Regions from separate parts of the Leminorella richardii genome, predicted to be linked through region 1. Evidence: predicted binding sites of a transcription regulator. Region 1 holds the regulator's gene; the other holds the start of a gene.
The links. The regulator PhoB, encoded in region 1, activates phosphate uptake and scavenging genes when phosphate is short. The targets are predictions, from matches to a motif close to CTGTCATAAAACTGNCNNAT.
Positions count from the first base shown of each region.

Region 2: a site for PhoB is predicted at 5,448-5,467, ahead of acuI (acrylyl-CoA reductase (NADPH)). Genes of this name have one in related genera too.

Region 1 is NZ_LS483470.1:2,044,837-2,053,562, reverse strand. Features, by position in the region: gene DQM29_RS09445 (AAA family ATPase) at 1-1,452, opposite strand, end outside; gene sbcD (exonuclease subunit SbcD) at 1,449-2,708, opposite strand; gene phoB (phosphate regulon transcriptional regulator PhoB) at 2,920-3,609, shown strand; gene phoR (phosphate regulon sensor histidine kinase PhoR) at 3,624-4,925, shown strand; gene trpA (tryptophan synthase subunit alpha) at 5,033-5,839, opposite strand; gene trpB (tryptophan synthase subunit beta) at 5,839-7,029, opposite strand; gene trpCF (bifunctional indole-3-glycerol-phosphate synthase TrpC/phosphoribosylanthranilate isomerase TrpF) at 7,104-8,465, opposite strand; gene trpD (anthranilate phosphoribosyltransferase) at 8,469-8,726, opposite strand, start outside.
Region 2 is NZ_LS483470.1:3,135,479-3,144,204, reverse strand. Features, by position in the region: gene panF (sodium/pantothenate symporter) at 1-56, opposite strand, end outside; gene DQM29_RS14385 (YhdT family protein) at 46-291, opposite strand; gene DQM29_RS14380 (tautomerase family protein) at 480-875, opposite strand; gene DQM29_RS14375 (GFA family protein) at 1,020-1,451, shown strand; gene accC (acetyl-CoA carboxylase biotin carboxylase subunit) at 1,521-2,876, opposite strand; gene accB (acetyl-CoA carboxylase biotin carboxyl carrier protein) at 2,901-3,362, opposite strand; gene aroQ (type II 3-dehydroquinate dehydratase) at 3,404-3,847, opposite strand; gene acuI (acrylyl-CoA reductase (NADPH)) at 4,303-5,283, opposite strand; gene csrD (RNase E specificity factor CsrD) at 5,901-7,841, shown strand; gene mreB (rod shape-determining protein MreB) at 8,104-8,726, shown strand, end outside.

The sequences.
Region 1 (8,726 bases):
GCTCTGCTGAGCAATGAGGCGTTCTTGTTCAAGGTGCTGCTCCTCTGCCGCCTGAGTCAGGGATTGCTCTACGGTAGCCAGCTCTTGGCGGCGTTGGTGAATATCCTGATGGAGTCGATCCTGTTCGGCGCTCTGCTGAGCCAAATCTTCTAGCTGGCTTTGCCAGAGAGGGAGATTTTCACCCCACTGGGCGTAGGTGCTGTATTGGGTAAAGTAGTCGTTCAGCTCGCGCTGCCGCTGCTCTACGGTCGCACATCGCGAGATCAATGCCCCATGGGCGGAAACGGCATTTTGATGCTGAACAGTTAAATCTGTCTTTTGAGCCGTCCACTGTTCTAGCTCTTGGCGTCGAGTTGAGATACGCAGATCAAGTGGAGTAACCCTCTCATCAATCAGTGCCCGGGTTTGCTCATGGTCAGCAAGAAGGGTAGCCAGCGCCTTTTCTTCTTGTTCATAGGCCTGCTGGCTCTGCTCAGCGACTTGGTGAAGACTGGCGGCTTCTGTTTTCAGCTGAGCCACACTATGAGTGAGTGTAAGGGTTTCATCGCGAAGCCGCTGGCGTTCACGATAAAGCGGCATCAGCTTTTCTGCTGGCTCGCTGTGCTGTAGCCGGGTTAGCTCTGCTGTGTGATGCCGGAGTGCCTCTTGAGCGGCAGTAAGCCGCTGCTGTGCTGAGGTTAACTGCTGCTGGTTGTCATCGTGTTGAGCTAGCCATTGAGTGTCGTTAGTTAGGCGCTGGATATCTTGGCTTAGCGTTTTTTCCTGATGGCGCAGGTGCTGTTCCTGCTGGTGTAGCTGGCTTAGTTCGTCGTCATTCAGCGTGCGAACGCCGTCAAATCGCGCGTACAGCGTATCCAGCTCGCTTTTGGCTTCTTTATGGCGAAGAAAGACCCGCTCGGATATCTGCCCATATATCTCTGTACCGGTGAGCTCTTCTAAAAGCTCGGCTCGTTCGTTGGGTTCAGCATTCAGAAAGGCGGCGAACTCTCCCTGAGAGAGCATCATGGACTTCGTGAAGCGACCAAAATCAAGACCAGTGATTTGCGCGATAGCGTCAATCTTGTCGCGAACTTTATCAGTAATGATTTTTCCGTCGCTCAGGTAGGCCAGCTCTACTTTGGGTGCCTGCAGGTTGCCGTCAGCTAGGCCTTTGGCTCGACGCTGGCTCCAAAATGCGCGATAGCCAACGCCCTGAACGTCGAATTCGACTTCGGCCAGCGACTCGGCCGTGTAGTTTGTCATCAAATCGTTTTGCGTTGGGCTAACGGTAAGCCGAGGCGTTTTGTGGTAAAGAGCTAGACAAATAGCGTCCAGCAGGGTGGTTTTACCTGCGCCGGTTGGGCCCGTAATGGCAAACAGCGCGTTGTCGCAAAAGGGCGGGCGGGTAAAGTCGATTTTCCACTCGCCCTTGAGGGAATTAATATTTTTGAGGCGCAGGCTGAGAATTTTCACTTGATCTCCTCCTTGGCGCGCTGTTCGCGTTCGAGCCTGACGTCTTCTAGAATACCGTTAAACATCTCCCTCAACCGAGGATAGCGCAGCGCAGCGTTTTCATCGGGAGACTGTGCCTGTTCCTGCGCCAGCCTGCGCTCGAAAACGTCACTTGCCGTCAGCTCAGACAGCGTTTCTTTTTCCTGCCGCACCAAATGGCGGTGAGCCATCGACTTACTGCGCCGCAGCAGTAGTACATCGACTGGCAGAGTGTCAGCCATTAGCTGAATGCGCTTTTGCAGATCGCTTAGGTAAAGGGCGGTATCGACCTCAATGTCCAGCCAGGTAGGCAGCTCTTCACGATGAGAGTCGAATGATGATAGCTGATTGAGTACGGTATCGATATCACCACTGATTAAGCGCATCGGCTGAAATTCCGGAACGGGCAGCAGCTCGATGCTGGTCGACTCGTTGGGCGTAAACTCCACCAAAACGACGCTTTTTTCCTGACCAGCTTCGTCGAAGCTAAGGGGGATCGGAGATCCCGAATAGCGAATATACTCGCTGTTCGCCACCTTTTGCGGTCGGTGAATGTGGCCCAGAGCAATATAGTCAGCAGGGGGGAAATCCTGTGCGGGAAAGGCATCAAGGGTACCGATATAGATCTCCCTGACGGAATCCGACGTTGATGCGCCAACCGTCGTTAAGTGGCCAGTGAGAATAATGGGTAAAGGGCGGCCGATTGCCTCTCTTTTTTCTAGCGCTAGCTCGTAGAGGTGCTGATAGTAGGCTGCAATTGCTGCACGCATTCCCTGCTGTTTTTCTTCCGCAGACTGCCCGGCTTGACTAGTGACAATGTCACGCTGACGAATAAACGGAACGGCACACAGTAGAGCGGAAGGTTCATCGGCACTGTTAGTGAGAACTAAAAGTGACTGAGATGGATCTTCCGCTACGCCAGCAATAACGTCAACGTTGAGGCAGGCCAGCAGCGATCGGGATTCGTTAAGCACGGCGACGGCGTCGTGATTCCCACCCAGCACCACCAGACGACAGCCTGTAGGCTGAAGTTTGACGATAAACTGATTATAAAGTTCACGGGCGTAGCTGGGGGGCGATGCGGTATCGAACACGTCTCCGGCAACGATAATGGCGTCGACAGAGTGGATAAGAACGCGTTCAATCAGCCAGTCTAAGAAGGCTTCATGTTCTGCGGCTCGGCTTTTCGTAAAGAAGTACTGCCCTAAATGCCAGTCAGACGTGTGAATAATGCGCATGAATCCTCTCAGTATCAGTCACGTTGCTGCGCCATTATACGCAGCCAAGGGTTAAATGGCGGTCTTTTTCACTTATTTCAGGTGAATTCTGACGCTGGCGGTTGTTAACGTCATAAAACTGTCATATATCTGTATCATACTGATGTGCAATGATGAACCTGAGCGCCGCACGGTGCTTATGACAGCGAACAGCGAAAGAGCACAACGCCCTATGATGAAACGCATACTGGTTGTAGAGGACGAAGCGCCAATCAGGGAAATGATTTCTCTCGTGCTGGAACAGCACGATTACCAGACGGTTGAAGCCGCTGATTTAGCCAGTGCACAGGCTCAGCTAAAAGAGCCGTTTCCCGATCTGGTGCTTCTTGACTGGATGCTGCCCGGAGGCTCGGGAATACAGCTGATTAAGGCAATGAAGCGAGAAGCACTAACGCGCAGTATCCCCATCATTATGTTAACCGCCCGAGTGGAAGAGGACGACCGCGTTCAGGGGCTGGAGTCCGGCGCTGACGACTATGTCACTAAGCCGTTTTCACCTAAAGAGTTGATTGCCCGCATCAAGGCCGTCATGAGAAGAACGTCCCCGGTGACAGAGCATGAACCGCTGGCGTTTAACGGACTGGTACTCGATCCGTCCTCCCATCGAGTTATGGTAGATGAAGTTCCGCTCGATATGGGACCCACCGAATATAAACTGCTCCACTTTTTTATGAGCCACCCTGAGCGAGTTTATAGTCGCGAACAGCTGCTAAATCACGTGTGGGGCACTAATGTTTACGTCGAGGACAGAACCGTGGACGTGTTTATCCGGCGGCTGCGTAAAACGCTGGAAAGCGGCGGCTACGACAAAATGCTGCAAACCGTTCGCGGCTCTGGCTATCGTTTTTCAACGCGCTTTTAATTAGGACACCGCCTGTGCTAGAACGCCTGTCGTGGAAAAAAATCATCGTAGAGCTGTTTCTTTTCTGCCTTCCTGCGCTGTTACTCAGCATTTTTTTTGGTCACTTGACGCTGCTGTTGCTGATTTCCGTCAGCCTTGCTCTTTGCTGGCATTTTTATAATTTGCTGAAGCTTTCCCACTGGCTGTGGTTGGATCGCAGCATTATGCCGCCGTCCGGCAGAGGCAGCTGGGAACCGCTGTTTTACGGGCTTTATCAAATGCAGCATCGAAATCGACAGCGTCGACGAGAGCTGACGTCGCTCATTAAGCGCTTTCGCAGCGGTGCGGAGTCTCTGCCGGATGCGGTTATCCTCAGCACCGAGAGCGGGCATATTTTTTGGTGTAACCGTCTGGCGCAAAGCATACTGGGCTTTCGCTGGCCGGAGGATAACGGTCAGCATATTCTCAATTTAATTCGCTATCCGCAGTTTACTGACTTTGTTAATCAACGGCAGTTTGACCAGCCGTTAACGCTTCAATTTAACAACGGTAGCTACATTGAATTTCGCATTGTGCCTTATGACGAAGGGCAGATGTTGATTTCCGCCCGTGACGTTTCACAGGTGAGGCAGTTGGAAGAAGTTAGACGGAAGTTCTTTACTAACGCCAGCCATGAGCTGAAAACGCCGCTGACTGTCCTTCGAGGATATTTAGAAATGCTGGACGATGAGGACACGCGTCCTGAAATTCGCCAGCGCGCGGTGGCCAGCATGAAAGGGCAGTCAGAGCGAATGGATCTTCTGGTTAATCAACTGCTGACCCTGTCTCGAATTGAAGCCGCGCCGCGCGGTGTCTCTAAGGAAAAGATCAACGTGCCGGCCATGCTGGAGACGCTGGCGCGCGAGGCCGAAGTGTTAAGCGCAGGTCGACAGTCGTTTCGCTTTAATATTGCTCCGGGGCTCTGTGTTTATGGCAATCAGGAACAGCTCTATAGCGCTATGTCTAACCTAGTGTATAACGCGGTAAACCACACGCCGGAAGGCACTGCGATTCAGGTTGACTGGCTGCTGACGCCAAAAGGCGCACGGTTTAGCGTGAAAGACAGCGGGCCAGGCATTGAACCACAGCATATCTCTCACTTAACAGAGCGGTTTTACCGCGTGGATGCTTCCCGTTCTCGGCAGACTGGCGGTAGCGGCCTAGGACTGGCTATTGTAAAACACGCACTTAACCACCACGACTCTCGACTGGAAATCGAAAGCCAGCTCGGTAAAGGCAGTGAGTTTAGCTTCGTGATACCTACTGCTGCGGTCGTGAGTGTGCAAGAGAAGGCGTAGAGATGTATAGAACGGCGTAGAAGTATAGGGATGAAGAAAGAAGAAAGAAGAAAGAACGGGCGCTGATGCGCCCGTTTCTGTATGCACTTATATAGCTTATGCACTCATTACTTTTTTGTCGCTGCCTTCAGTCGAGCGACAAAGTCAGCCAGTCTGCGCAGCATCTCATCCGGCTGAGAGTGGTACTCTTCAATGATTTTGACAATGGCCGAGCCGGATATTGCCCCCGCAGCGCCGCTGTCGAGTGCCGCTTTGACCTGAGCGGCTTCAGAGATACCAAAGCCTTGAATCGCCGGTGCGGCATGGTATTCGTTTAAAGCCTGAATCAGGTGTTCAAGGGGCTGATGGGCTTTGTTTTCTGCACCTGTTACCCCAGCACGGGAAAGCAGATAAGTGTAGCCTCGCCCGTGTGTAGCGATTTGACGCAGCAATTCATCGCTGGCGTTAGGAGGGCAGATAAAGATCGGCGCGATGCCGTGACACATTGCAGCGGTTCGAAACGGTTCAGACTCTTCGAACGGCACGTCGGCCACTAACACTGAGTCAACGCCAACCTCAGCACAGCGCGCGTAGAAGGCGTCAATGCCGCGGGTAAACACCAGATTGGCGTACATCAGCAGGCCAATAGGAATATCAGGATGGCGTGCACGGATCTGCGCCAGCAGGTCAAAGCAAAGTGACGGCGTCACTCCAGAGGCAAAGGCGCGCAGCGTCGCGCTCTGAATCGTCGGGCCGTCTGCCAGCGGGTCGGAGAACGGGATGCCAAGCTCTAGAGCGTCGGCACCTGCTTCGATCAGTGTGTCGATAATTTTTAGCGACAGCTCTGGGGAGGGATCGCCCAGCGTGACGAAGGGAACAAAAGCGCCTTCTCCTTTGCTTTTCAGCTGACTAAACAGTTGTTGATAGCGTTCCATCAGATTTCTCCCCGCGCTTTTAAAATGTCGTGAACGGTAAATATGTCTTTATCTCCCCGGCCGGACAGGTTGACCACCAGGATTTGCTCTTTTTCAGGCTCTGCTGCAATCATTTTTAGCGCGTAGGCCAGCGCGTGGGAGGATTCCAGCGCGGGAATAATGCCTTCATGACGTGAAAGCTGTTTGAACGCGTCGAGCGCTTCGTCATCGGTAATGGAAACGTACTCTGCGCGCCCAATGCTGTTCAGATAGGCGTGCTGAGGCCCAACGGACGGAAAGTCCAACCCGGCAGAGATAGAGTAAGACTCTTCGATTTGACCTTCTTCGGTCTGCATCATCGGTGACTTCATGCCGAAGTAGATGCCGACGCGGCCGTGTTTCAGCGGTGCGCCGTGCTGCCCAGATTCAATACCGAGTCCGGCAGGCTCTACGCCAATAAGCCTAACGCTCGGTTCGTCGATAAAGTCAGCGAACATGCCGATAGCGTTAGAGCCGCCGCCGATACAGGCCAGCACCGCATCGGGCAGGCAGTCTTCTTTTTCTTTCATCTGCGCTTTGGTTTCTTCGCCAATCATGCGCTGGAACTCGCGGACAATAGTTGGAAACGGATGCGGCCCCGCAGCGGTACCGAGCAGGTAGTGTGCTTTATCATAGTTGGCAGACCAGTCTCTCAGCGCCTCATTACAGGCGTCTTTCAGCGTGGAAGAACCGCTGTGCACAGGGATCACTTCCGCGCCCATCAAACGCATTCTGAAGACGTTAGGGGACTGACGCTGAACGTCTTTAGCACCCATATATACTCGGCACTTCAGGCCGAGTAGCGCGCTGGCAAGTGCGGCGGCAACGCCGTGCTGGCCGGCACCGGTTTCTGCGATAATCTCCGTTTTGCCCATTCTTTTAGCCAACAAAGCCTGTCCGAGCACTTGGTTTGTCTTGTGCGCGCCGCCGTGAAGCAGGTCTTCTCGTTTAAGATACAGCTTGGTTTTAGTGCCTGCGGTCAGGTTACGGCACAGGGTTAACGGCGTAGGGCGACCGGCATAGTTGGTTAACAGGTCGTGAAACTCTGCCTGAAACTCAGGATCGCTTTGTGCTTTAACAAAGGCGTCTTCAAGCTGCTGTAGCGCCGGCATAAGAATTTGCGGAACGTACATGCCGCCAAATTCGCCGAAATAAGGGTTAAGTAATGTCATGCTATATCCTTTTGTTGTCGACATCAGGGACGTCTCGAATCGTTATAATCTATTAGGTTATCAATAAAATACGTTTAGTAATGACGCAGGGCAGAAAACGCTGCGTGGATCCGATCGCCGCTCTTTTCCCCCGGAGCGCTTTCTACACCAGAATTAAAATCCAGCCCTCTACAGCCTAGTGCGGCCGCTTTAGCTGCGTTATCGGGGGTGAGCCCTCCGGCTAGCATGACGTTGTCTAGCGGTAGGTCGGCTAGCAGTGCCCAGTCGAACGTTTGCCCAGTGCCGCCCGCACCGTTATCCAGCAAGATACGGTCAACGTGGGGTGCGGCCAAAGAGGGAAGCGAGCCGCTGACGCTTTTGGCGCGCCAAATTTGGCAGCCTGAAGGCAGGCTTTGGCGCAACAGGGCGATATAATTATCGTCCTCTTGGCCGTGAAGCTGAACGGCGCTGAGCCCCAGGCGTTCAACGGCCAGCAGGACGCTCTCCTGTTTAGCGTTGCTGAATACGCCAACCCACTGTAGCGGCGCCGCCTGAACGATTTTATTAGCCTGCGCCAGATCGACGTAGCGGGGAGATTTACCTACAAAGATCAGCCCACCGTAAACGGCTCCGGCGCGATAAGCGGCTTCGGCATCTTCTGGGCGAGTTAAGCCGCAAACTTTATTGGCGCCGAGGATCACACGGCGAACGGCCAGATCCAAATCGGGTTCAGACATCAGCGCGCTGCCGATAAGGAAGCCGTTAGCGTACTGGCTTAGCTCTCGCACCTGCTGATAGGTGTGAATACCGGACTCGCTGATAACAATAGTGGACGACGGCAGCTTCGGCGCCATAGTACGCGTGCGATTAAGGTCGATAGAGAGATCGCGTAAGTCACGGTTGTTGATGCCGACGACGCGAGCCTCAAGGGCAACGGCGCGAACGCGCTCCTCTTCATTACTCACCTCCGTCAAAACGCCCATATTGAGCGAATGTGCGACAGCGGACAGCTGCTTGTACTGTTTATCATCGAGCACTGACAGCATTAGCAGAATGGCATCTGCGCGGTAAAAGCGCGCCAGATAAATCTGATATTCATCAATGATAAAGTCTTTACACAGCACGGGCTGATGTACCTGACGGCTGACTAAGGTGAGGTAGTCGAAGCTGCCCTGAAAGTACTTCTCGTCAGTCAATACTGAAATGGCGGATGCAAAGGGGCGGTAGCTTTCGGCAATGGCTCGAGGATCGAAGTGCTCACGGATAAGCCCTTTTGAGGGGGAAGCCTTTTTGCACTCCAGAATAAACACCGCCTTGTTGTCGGTTAGCGCCTGATAAAAGCTGCGGCTGCTGGGCTCTATTTTATGCCGGAAGCTTTCCAGCGGCTGCTTTTGGCGTCGTTCAGCAACCCACTGGTGTTTATCGTTTACGATGCGCGTTAATACGGTTTCCTGCATGATTTATCCTCTCGCTGCCAGCGCTTGAACGCGGTCATAGGCGACGCCGCTGTGAATGATGTCCATGGCCTTTTCGGCGTTTTCTTTTAAGCACTCTTGCCCAAACAGTCGCATCAGAACCGCAACGTTAGCGGCAACTGCGCTGGCGTGAGCCATTTTTCCTTTACCCTGCAGCAGGCGAGACAGAATGTCACGGTTTTCTTCTGGTGTACCGCCCTCCAGATCGGACAGAGCGTGCTGTTCTAGGCCAAAATCGCGATG
Region 2 (8,726 bases), 1.1 Mb from region 1:
AGGCCAAACACCAGAAAAAGATAGGCGAGAAGCGGCAGAATAACGTCAAGCTGCATCGTCGTTATCCTCCAGCGGGATATCGCGGAAAATGAAGCGAACCGTAAGCCAGCACAGCAAAATAAAGATCAGGGGAACCAGCAGGCAGGCCATTTCAAACCAGTGAGGCAAGCCGGTGATTCCCTGCTGTGAATCCGGCAGGTAGGCGGCCAGCGACCAGGCAAGCAGATAGGCTAGCGTCAGCCATACCGCCCAGCGCGCTTCCTTATGGGCCTGAGTAAAGCGAGGATCCATAGTTGCGACTCCGTCATTGTCTGTCGGTGCGATTCATTTCCCGAGCGTTCAGCTCGGGAAGCGTAATAATCAAGGGATAGAATTGTACGGAAACGGAAGCGTTTGCACAGCACTATTTTAACGCGGGCGTCAGAAGCGAAATCTGCTTGAGGACGAACGAGTCGCCCTCTTTGTGCCAGCCTGCGGCGCTATTTTTCGTTGGGTGACCAGTCAGGGCTAAAGCCGCCGAGGGTAGGGTGATACATTTCGTCACCGCTGTGCTGGGTGAATTCGACGTTGAGGCGGTCTTCTCTTAGCCCCAGAATCTCCACACAGTCGTCGATAAGCCGCTTTGCCAGCGCCATCCTTTGTTCTGCCGGGCGGCCTTCACGGATGTCGCACATCAGAACAGAAACGCGCTCAAGATCGCCCTGTTCATTGACGGTGCGCCAAACGCCGCCGTCGCCGGTTTCCCGAATGGCGATGCTAATGCGGCGAATGTCCACCGTCATCATTTCGGTATAGGTCTGGCAGAGCCTTTTCGCTAACGCTTTTTTCTGTTCGGCATCGTAACTGCCGTTAACGTCTAGCTGTAAATAGGGCATAGTGTTCTCCTGAGAATGGCGTCCAAGTTTTCATTGTACGTTCTATCATCCGCTTTTCCACGGGTTAAATCGTGTTTAAAACGGCGGCTTAGAGGCAGCGCTTCTCGCCGCTGATATCTCAGTGTTTCAAGAGAGGAGAGCACCATGTCAGAGACTCAAATTGCGCACGGCCGCTGCCTGTGCGGTAGCGTCGGCATTACTGCGGGCAAAATGAGCCGTCACGTTGGTGCCTGCCACTGCGGGATGTGCCGAAAGTGGGGCGGTGGGCCCTTTTTAGCGGTGGATTGTGGTACAGAAGTCACGTTTAGCGGTGAAGAGCACATCGGCGTGTTTCGTTCATCGGAATGGGCCGAACGCGGGTTTTGCAAGATGTGCGGCACTAGCCTGTTCTATAGAATAGTGGATGGTCAGCAGTATGCCGTACCGATAGGGCTGTTTGACGATGCGGAAAGTCTCGTTTTCGATATTCAGGTCTTTATTGACCGCAAGCCAGACTATTACAGCTTTGTCGGTGAGATGCAGATGATGACCGAGGCCGAGGTTATTGCCATGTACGCTCCGCCGGATAAAACGTAGCCTGAGAAAATAAAAAACGCCGGAAATTAATCTTCCGGCGTTTTGTGATGACAGTCGGTTTACAGCGACTTACTTCTCGTGCATGCCCAACATTTTTTCCAGATAGTGGATGTTGGTGCCGCCTTTTTCAAAGCCTTTGTCTTCCATAATGCGCATTTGCAGGCTGACGTTGGTTTTGATGCCGTCGATAATCAGCTCAGCCAGGGCGTTTTTCATGCGTGAAATAGCCACTTCGCGGGTTTCCCCGTAGGCGATAAGCTTGCCGATCATTGAGTCATAGTACGGCGGCACGGTGTAGCCAGCGTAAATGTGAGACTCCCAGCGAATACCGAAACCGCCCGGCGCGTGGAAGCGGGTAATTTTACCCGGCGACGGCAGGAAGTTGTTCGGATCTTCTGCGTTGATACGGCACTCGATAGCGTGGCCTTTAACGTGAATGTCCTGCTGCTTCAGAGACAGCTTCTGACCGTCGGCGACGCGCAGCTGCTCTTTGATCAGGTCTACGCCGGTGATCATTTCGGTAACCGGGTGCTCAACCTGAATACGGGTGTTCATCTCAATGAAGTAGAACTCGCCGTTTTCATATAGGAACTCAAACGTACCCGCGCCGCGATAGCCGATTTCAATACAGGCTTTAGTACAGCGCTCGCCGATGTTGCGGCGAACCTCTTCGGTAATGCCGGGTGCTGGCGCTTCTTCCACCACTTTCTGGTGGCGGCGCTGCATCGAACAGTCGCGCTCGGCCAGATAGACCGCGTGGCCCTGACCATCAGCCATAACCTGAATTTCGATATGGCGTGGGTTCTCAAGGAATTTCTCCATGTACACCATGTCGTTGTTGAAAGCGGCTTTCGCTTCCGCACGGGTCATGATGATGGACTCTTCCAGCTCTTTTTCACCGCGCACGACGCGCATGCCGCGACCGCCGCCGCCGCCAGAGGCTTTGATAATGACCGGATAGCCAATCTGGTTGGCCAGCTCGCGGTTTCTTACCATGTCGCCGTCAAGGGGGCCGCCGGAACCGGGAACGCAGGGAACACCAGCCTTTTTCATCGCATTGATGGCTGAAACTTTATCGCCCATGATGCGAATAGTATCGGCTTTAGGTCCGATAAAGATAAAGCCGGAACGCTCAACCTGCTCGGCAAAGTCAGCGTTTTCTGACAAAAAGCCGTAGCCGGGGTGGATCGCGTCGGCACCGGTAATTTCTGCCGCTGCAATCAGCGCCGGAATGTTCAGGTAGCTCTTGGTTGACTGAGCCGGGCCGATGCAGACGGTTTCGTCTGCCAGCAGCACGTGCTTTAAATCGCGGTCAGCGCTGGAGTGAACCGCAACGGTTTTAATACCCAGCTCTTTACAGGCGCGCAGAATACGCAGCGCGATCTCGCCGCGGTTTGCGATGACAACTTTCTCAATCTTGCCCATTTTTTTAGACATAAGCTCGCCTCGTTACTCAATGATGACGAGCGGCTCGTCAAACTCCACCGGTTGCCCGCTTTCCAGCAGGATGGCCTTAACGACGCCCGCTTTGTCGGCCTCGATTTGGTTCATCATCTTCATGGCTTCAACGATGCACAGCGTATCGCCAACGGCCACAGTCTGGCCGACTTCGATGAAGGCCTTAGCGTCTGGGCTCGGGGTACGGTAGAAGGTGCCAACCATTGGTGAGCGAACAACGTGACCGCTGATTGCGGCAGGCGCGGCTTCAGCAGGCGCAGCGGCGGCAGGTGCCGCTGCTTGAGCGACGGGTGCAGGCTGAGGAATCGCGTACTGTTGAATAGGGGCGGCGTAGCTGCCCGCAACGGGGCCGCGGCTGATGCGAACAGACTCTTCGCCTTCAGAGATTTCCAGCTCATTAATGCCAGATTCTTCAACCAGTTCGATCAGCTTTTTAATCTTACGAATATCCATAGGTATGATTCCGTATTCTCTCGTGTGTAAATGGGAAAACGTTATTGCAAGCGACGAACAGCCGCCTGCAGGGCAAAGTCGTAGCCGTCAGCGCCGAGACCACAAATGACGCCCACCGCAATATCGGAAAGATAAGAGTGGTGTCGGAAAGGCTCTCGAGCGTGAACGTTAGACAGGTGAATTTCGATAAACGGGATACTGACGGCCAGCAGCGCATCGCGCAGGGCTACGCTGGTATGAGTAAACGCGGCCGGATTGATAAGAATAAAATCCACCGCGCCGCGTGCCTGATGCACGGCGTCAATCAGAGCGTGTTCGGCGTTGGATTGAAAGTGAGAAAAATCGACGCCCAAGCGTTCAGCTTCACCCGCTAGGCGATTGACAATATCAGTCAGCGTCGTATGCCCATATTTTTCGGGCTCGCGCGTCCCCAGCAGATTAAGGTTGGGGCCGTTTAACAGCAAAATGTGCGCTTTTTTCGTCATTGTGCTGATATCTCCGGCAATAAGAAACTAATCGCTAAAAATAACCTGATGCGTATCAATTGTCACCTTTCTTATGTAGGAAATTGACGGTAGCGACAAAATTAAAGTGCGCCATTATAACGATATCGCCGAAATTAGCAGCCTTTTACTGGTCTTATCAGCGAAGATTTACGGTAAGGCCTCAGGTTCATACGGGGTAGTTGTGCCAACGGAAGATAAAAAGTGTTGTATTATCTATAGGTTAGCCAGATTGCCACGTTTCAGTGATAGCGTCCTTTGCCGTTAATTATTGTAGAATTTTACTCAATTGCCACTTAGAGCGTTGCTTTTAGAGGAAGTTCGCATTGGAGAAGGCGTGTTTCCGCTTTTGTGACTGTGCGCACTTTCGGTGCGAAAAGGCGAAATACCCTCTTTCAGCCGATGTTTGTACAGGCTGAAAGAGGCGGTGATGTGAATTAGCGGACGTTAACCAAGACCCGTCCGGTAATTTTCCCATCCATGAGGCTGTTAGCCGCTTTGACAACTTCATCCAGACCTATTTCGCTGGTGGCGCGCTGATAGAAGCTTTCCGGCAGAAGTTCACTCAGGCGTTGCCATGCCTTCAGGCGGCGATCCTGCGGCGTCATGACGGAGTCTACACCCTGTAGGCGAACGTTTCTCAGGATAAACGGCATCACGGTGGCGGGCAGTTGGAAGCCACCGGCAAGGCCACAGGCGGCTACGGTGCCGTTATAGTTCATTTGGGCGATCACTTTGGCCAAAATGCTGCCGCCGACGACGTCTACTGCGCCAGCCCAGCGCTGTTTTTCCAACGGCTTGGCGGGCTCTTCAAAGCTGTTACGTTCAAGAACCAGACCAGCGCCGAGAGAAAGCAGGTACTCGGCGTTGTGCACACGACCGCTGACGGCGGAAACCTGATAGCCCAACTGGTGCAGTAGCGCCACGGCAATGCTGCCGACGCCGCCGCTGGCACCGGTAACCAGCACTTCACCGCTCTGCGGCGTTACGCCACCGTCTTCCAGCGCCATAACGCACAGCATGGCGGTGAGCCCCGCAGTACCGATAATCATTGATTTACGCTGATCCAATCCTTTCGGAATAGGGATAAGCCAGTCACCGTTGACGCGAGCCTGCTGAGACAGGCCGCCCCAGTGCGTTTCTCCCACGCCAAAGCCCGTCAATAGGACGCTTTGACCTGGTTGAAAGCGGGGATCGTCGCTTGTGTGCACTGTACCGGAAAAGTCGATGCCCGGAATCATGGGGAAATCGCGGATGATTTTGCCTTTACCGGTAATAGCCAGTGCGTCTTTGTAGTTAATGCTGGACCAGTTGATATCGACGGTGACGTCTCCTGCTGGAAGCTGCTCAAGGGAAACCTCTTTTACTGTTCCCTGAGTCTGCCCGTCGTGCTGTTCGAGAATGAGTGCTTTAGCCATAAGTCTTACCTGATCGCGTTTATGGGTAGAATAATAGCGGCCCATCGCTTTTTGCGCGCCGTTGCCGGAACGTGTCAAATCCGATGGGTACAAAATGTATAAAAACCGTATCGGTACGGTTGCATTATTCGCTTTTGTCTCTGTGGACGCAATGCGTTATGCGGAAGTGTCGGTTTGTTGACGCGTCAAGCATACTTTGATTTGCTCCTTGGCGAGCTTATAAAGCTCAGGAAATGAGCTCTAGCTCAAACTTCACTTTCTGTTGTTGCGAATATGCGTTGCGAATATGCGTTGCGAATATGCGTTGTGAATACGCGTCGTGAAGTCATGAGAGCGATATACCTCACCTTTTCCTTTCTGATGCGTTTTTACCCGTGCAGATATGGCCTTTTTTACTCAAAAGGGTGAAGTGCGTCGGAAAATATGTCCTCAAAATGTATCTATAGGGTGTTGTGCCAACAAAAATAGAATTAACTGTTAAGATATATGAGGCGCAGGGAAGCGAAGGCTCATTTCCTGTCCGGTTTTCTTTTTATTGTCTGTGTTATGGCTTATGGGTGGACGCGAAGACGCGACACTGACGTTTATTTTTATGCAGTAGATAAATTGCTATGGGAATGAGATTTACCGCCAGACTGTCCGTTTTTATGTCCATACTGGTGTTTCTAACCGTATTACTGGCGCTGCTGACGAGTGTTCTGAGCGTTTATCTGGTCGGTGGAAACAAGATGGACAGCCACTGGCAGCCGCTAATAGAGACTGCAGATCGGGCGCTGACCAGCCAGTCCGAGGCTGTCTACAGCTACGGATTGCCGACAGTTATGTCGGCGACCGGCGCGAGCCGTCTAGCGATTACTGACGCGCAGGGAAAGGCGATTTACTCTCACCATATCGACGCTCATCTTAACTTCTGGCGTCATTTTCATACTGAAAGCAGTACTGACATAGAGTTAGACAACCATCCGGGATTTACGCTGCATATCACCTATGCGGACCCTATTTTAAGCACGCTGTTTTCTCTGCCGTTTTTCCTGTCCGTTATGGCTGTGGTTTCTCTTATTGTTGTCATTGTCTTTTTGTGGTTGCGGTGGCTTAAGCGTCAGTTCAAAGGGGTTGAGCTGCTGGAGGCGCGCGCGTGGCGTATTCTGTCCGGCGAGCGAGAAGACGCCATGGCTGTTGACGTTCGCGAGTGGCCCGTTCACGCCAGTGCGGCGATCGATCGCCTGCTGATGGAGCTGAAGAATATGGGCGAGGAGAGAGTCAGGGTCGATAAGCTGATTCGCTCTTTTGCCGCGCAGGACGCGCAAACTGGTCTGAATAACCGGCTATTTTTTGACAATCAGCTGGCAACCCAGTTGGAAGAGCCCGGCGCCCACGGCGTAGTGATGATTGTGCGCCTGCCGGAGCTGGAGTTACTGGTGGAGGAGTACGGTAACGCGGTGGTTGACGATCTGCTGTACATGCTGGTCAACATGCTGTCTACCTTTATTATGCGCCATCCCGCAGCGCTGCTGGCGCGCTATTTCAGTAACGACTTTAGCGTTATTTTACCCCATCGCTCTCTGAAAGATGCTGACGGTATTGCCGCCCAGTTAGTTAGCGCCATTGATAGCCTGCCGCTGCCTCCAAATGTCGAGAAAGACAGCCTGATCCACATTGGCGTTTGCGGCTATCAGGGAGGGCAGTCGCCGGAACAGATTATGGACAATGCTGAACATGCCGCGAGGGCTGCTGTACTGCAAGGAGGCAACAGCTGGTTTATTTATGAAAATCAGACTGCGCCTCTGGTTAGAGGCAGCGTTTGCTGGCGTACTCTGCTAGAGCAAACTCTATCCCGCGGCGGGCCAAATATTTACTACAAGCCAGCGGTGACAGTAGATAATGTACTGAGCCATCGGGAAATGCTGTTGCGCATCAAAGACGGTGATGACGAGCTTCAACCCGCCGAGTTTATGCCGCTGATTCAACAATTTGGTATGGCAGAAAGGTTCGACCGAATGGTACTGAGTAAAACTTTGCCGCTGTTGGACTGCTGGCCAGAAGATACCATTGCGGTTTCGATCACTGTCGACTCGCTGCTAAAACACTCCTTCCAGATTTGGCTGCGCGATCATCTGCTGGAAAGAGAAAAATCGGCGCGAAAGCGAATTATATTTGAACTTGCAGAGGCAGACGTTTGTCAATATAGCGACCGACTGCGGCCGGTTATTCGACTGCTGCATGGATTAGGATGCCGTCTGGGCGTTGTTCAGGCGGGCTTAACCGTGGTGAGTAGTTCGATGTACGTGAAGTCTATACCTGTGGAGGTGATTAAGCTCCACCCTGGGCTGGTGCGTAATATTGACAAACGTCCTGAGAATCAGCTGTTTGTCGATAACCTGATGGCCGCCTGTGAGGGGACATCCGTGGTGGTGATGGCCGCTAGCGTGAGAACGCGCGCCGAGTGGGAAACTCTGCTTTCTCGCGGCGTAGTTGGCGGGCAGGGTGAGTTTTTTGCTTCGCCTAAGCCGATACCCTACTTCAAAGAAAAAAATAGTCGACAAAATCGTCAATTTTAACTCTGAAATGTGTGCGGTTTTCACGTAGAATAGAGCGCCTTGCTTATTCCTGTTTGGTTCGAGGCCGTTCTGTCCTTTGCATCGGCCAATTTGTCAGGTTAAAAAGTTTAAAAAACGCTTGCCGCATTAGGCGGCAGGCGAATTGAGTTCACGCGAAATGCCCGAAAGGCGCGCACGCTGATGCGCCCTGTTGCCTTTTTCGCGTGGTTGGTAAAGTAGGCGGATTCACAGTTCGTCTCAGCTTGCAGGATTACTCTCAAGTATGTTTAAGAAATTTCGCGGCATGTTTTCCAATGACCTGTCTATCGACTTGGGCACGGCAAACACCCTTATTTATGTAAAAGGGCAGGGCATCGTACTGAATGAGCCCTCCGTTGTTGCCATTCGTCAGGATCGTGTCGGTACGCAAAAGAGCGTCGCGGCAGTAGGTCATGAAGCCAAGCAGATGCTGGGGCGTACGCCGGGCAATATCTCTGCTATTCGCCCCATGAAGGACGGCGTGATCGCCGACTTCTTCGTTACGGAAAAGATGCTTCAGCACTTTATTCGTCAGGTTCACAGCAACAGTATTCTTCGCCCAAGCCCGCGCGTGCTGGTTTGTGTGCCGGTTGGCGCAACACAGGTTGAACGTCGTGCAATTCGCGAATCCGCTCAGGGAGCAGGCGCTCGTGAAGTGTATCTGATTGAAGAGCCAATGGCAGCGGCGATTGGCGCTGGCCTACCCGTGTCTGAAGCAACCGGTTCAATGGTTGTCGACATCGGCGGCGGTACGACCGAAGTGGCGGTTATTTCTCTTAACGGCGTGGTTTACTCCTCTTCCGTGCGCATCGGCGGCGACCGTTTTGATGAAGCTATCATCAACTATGTGCGCCGTAACTACGGCTC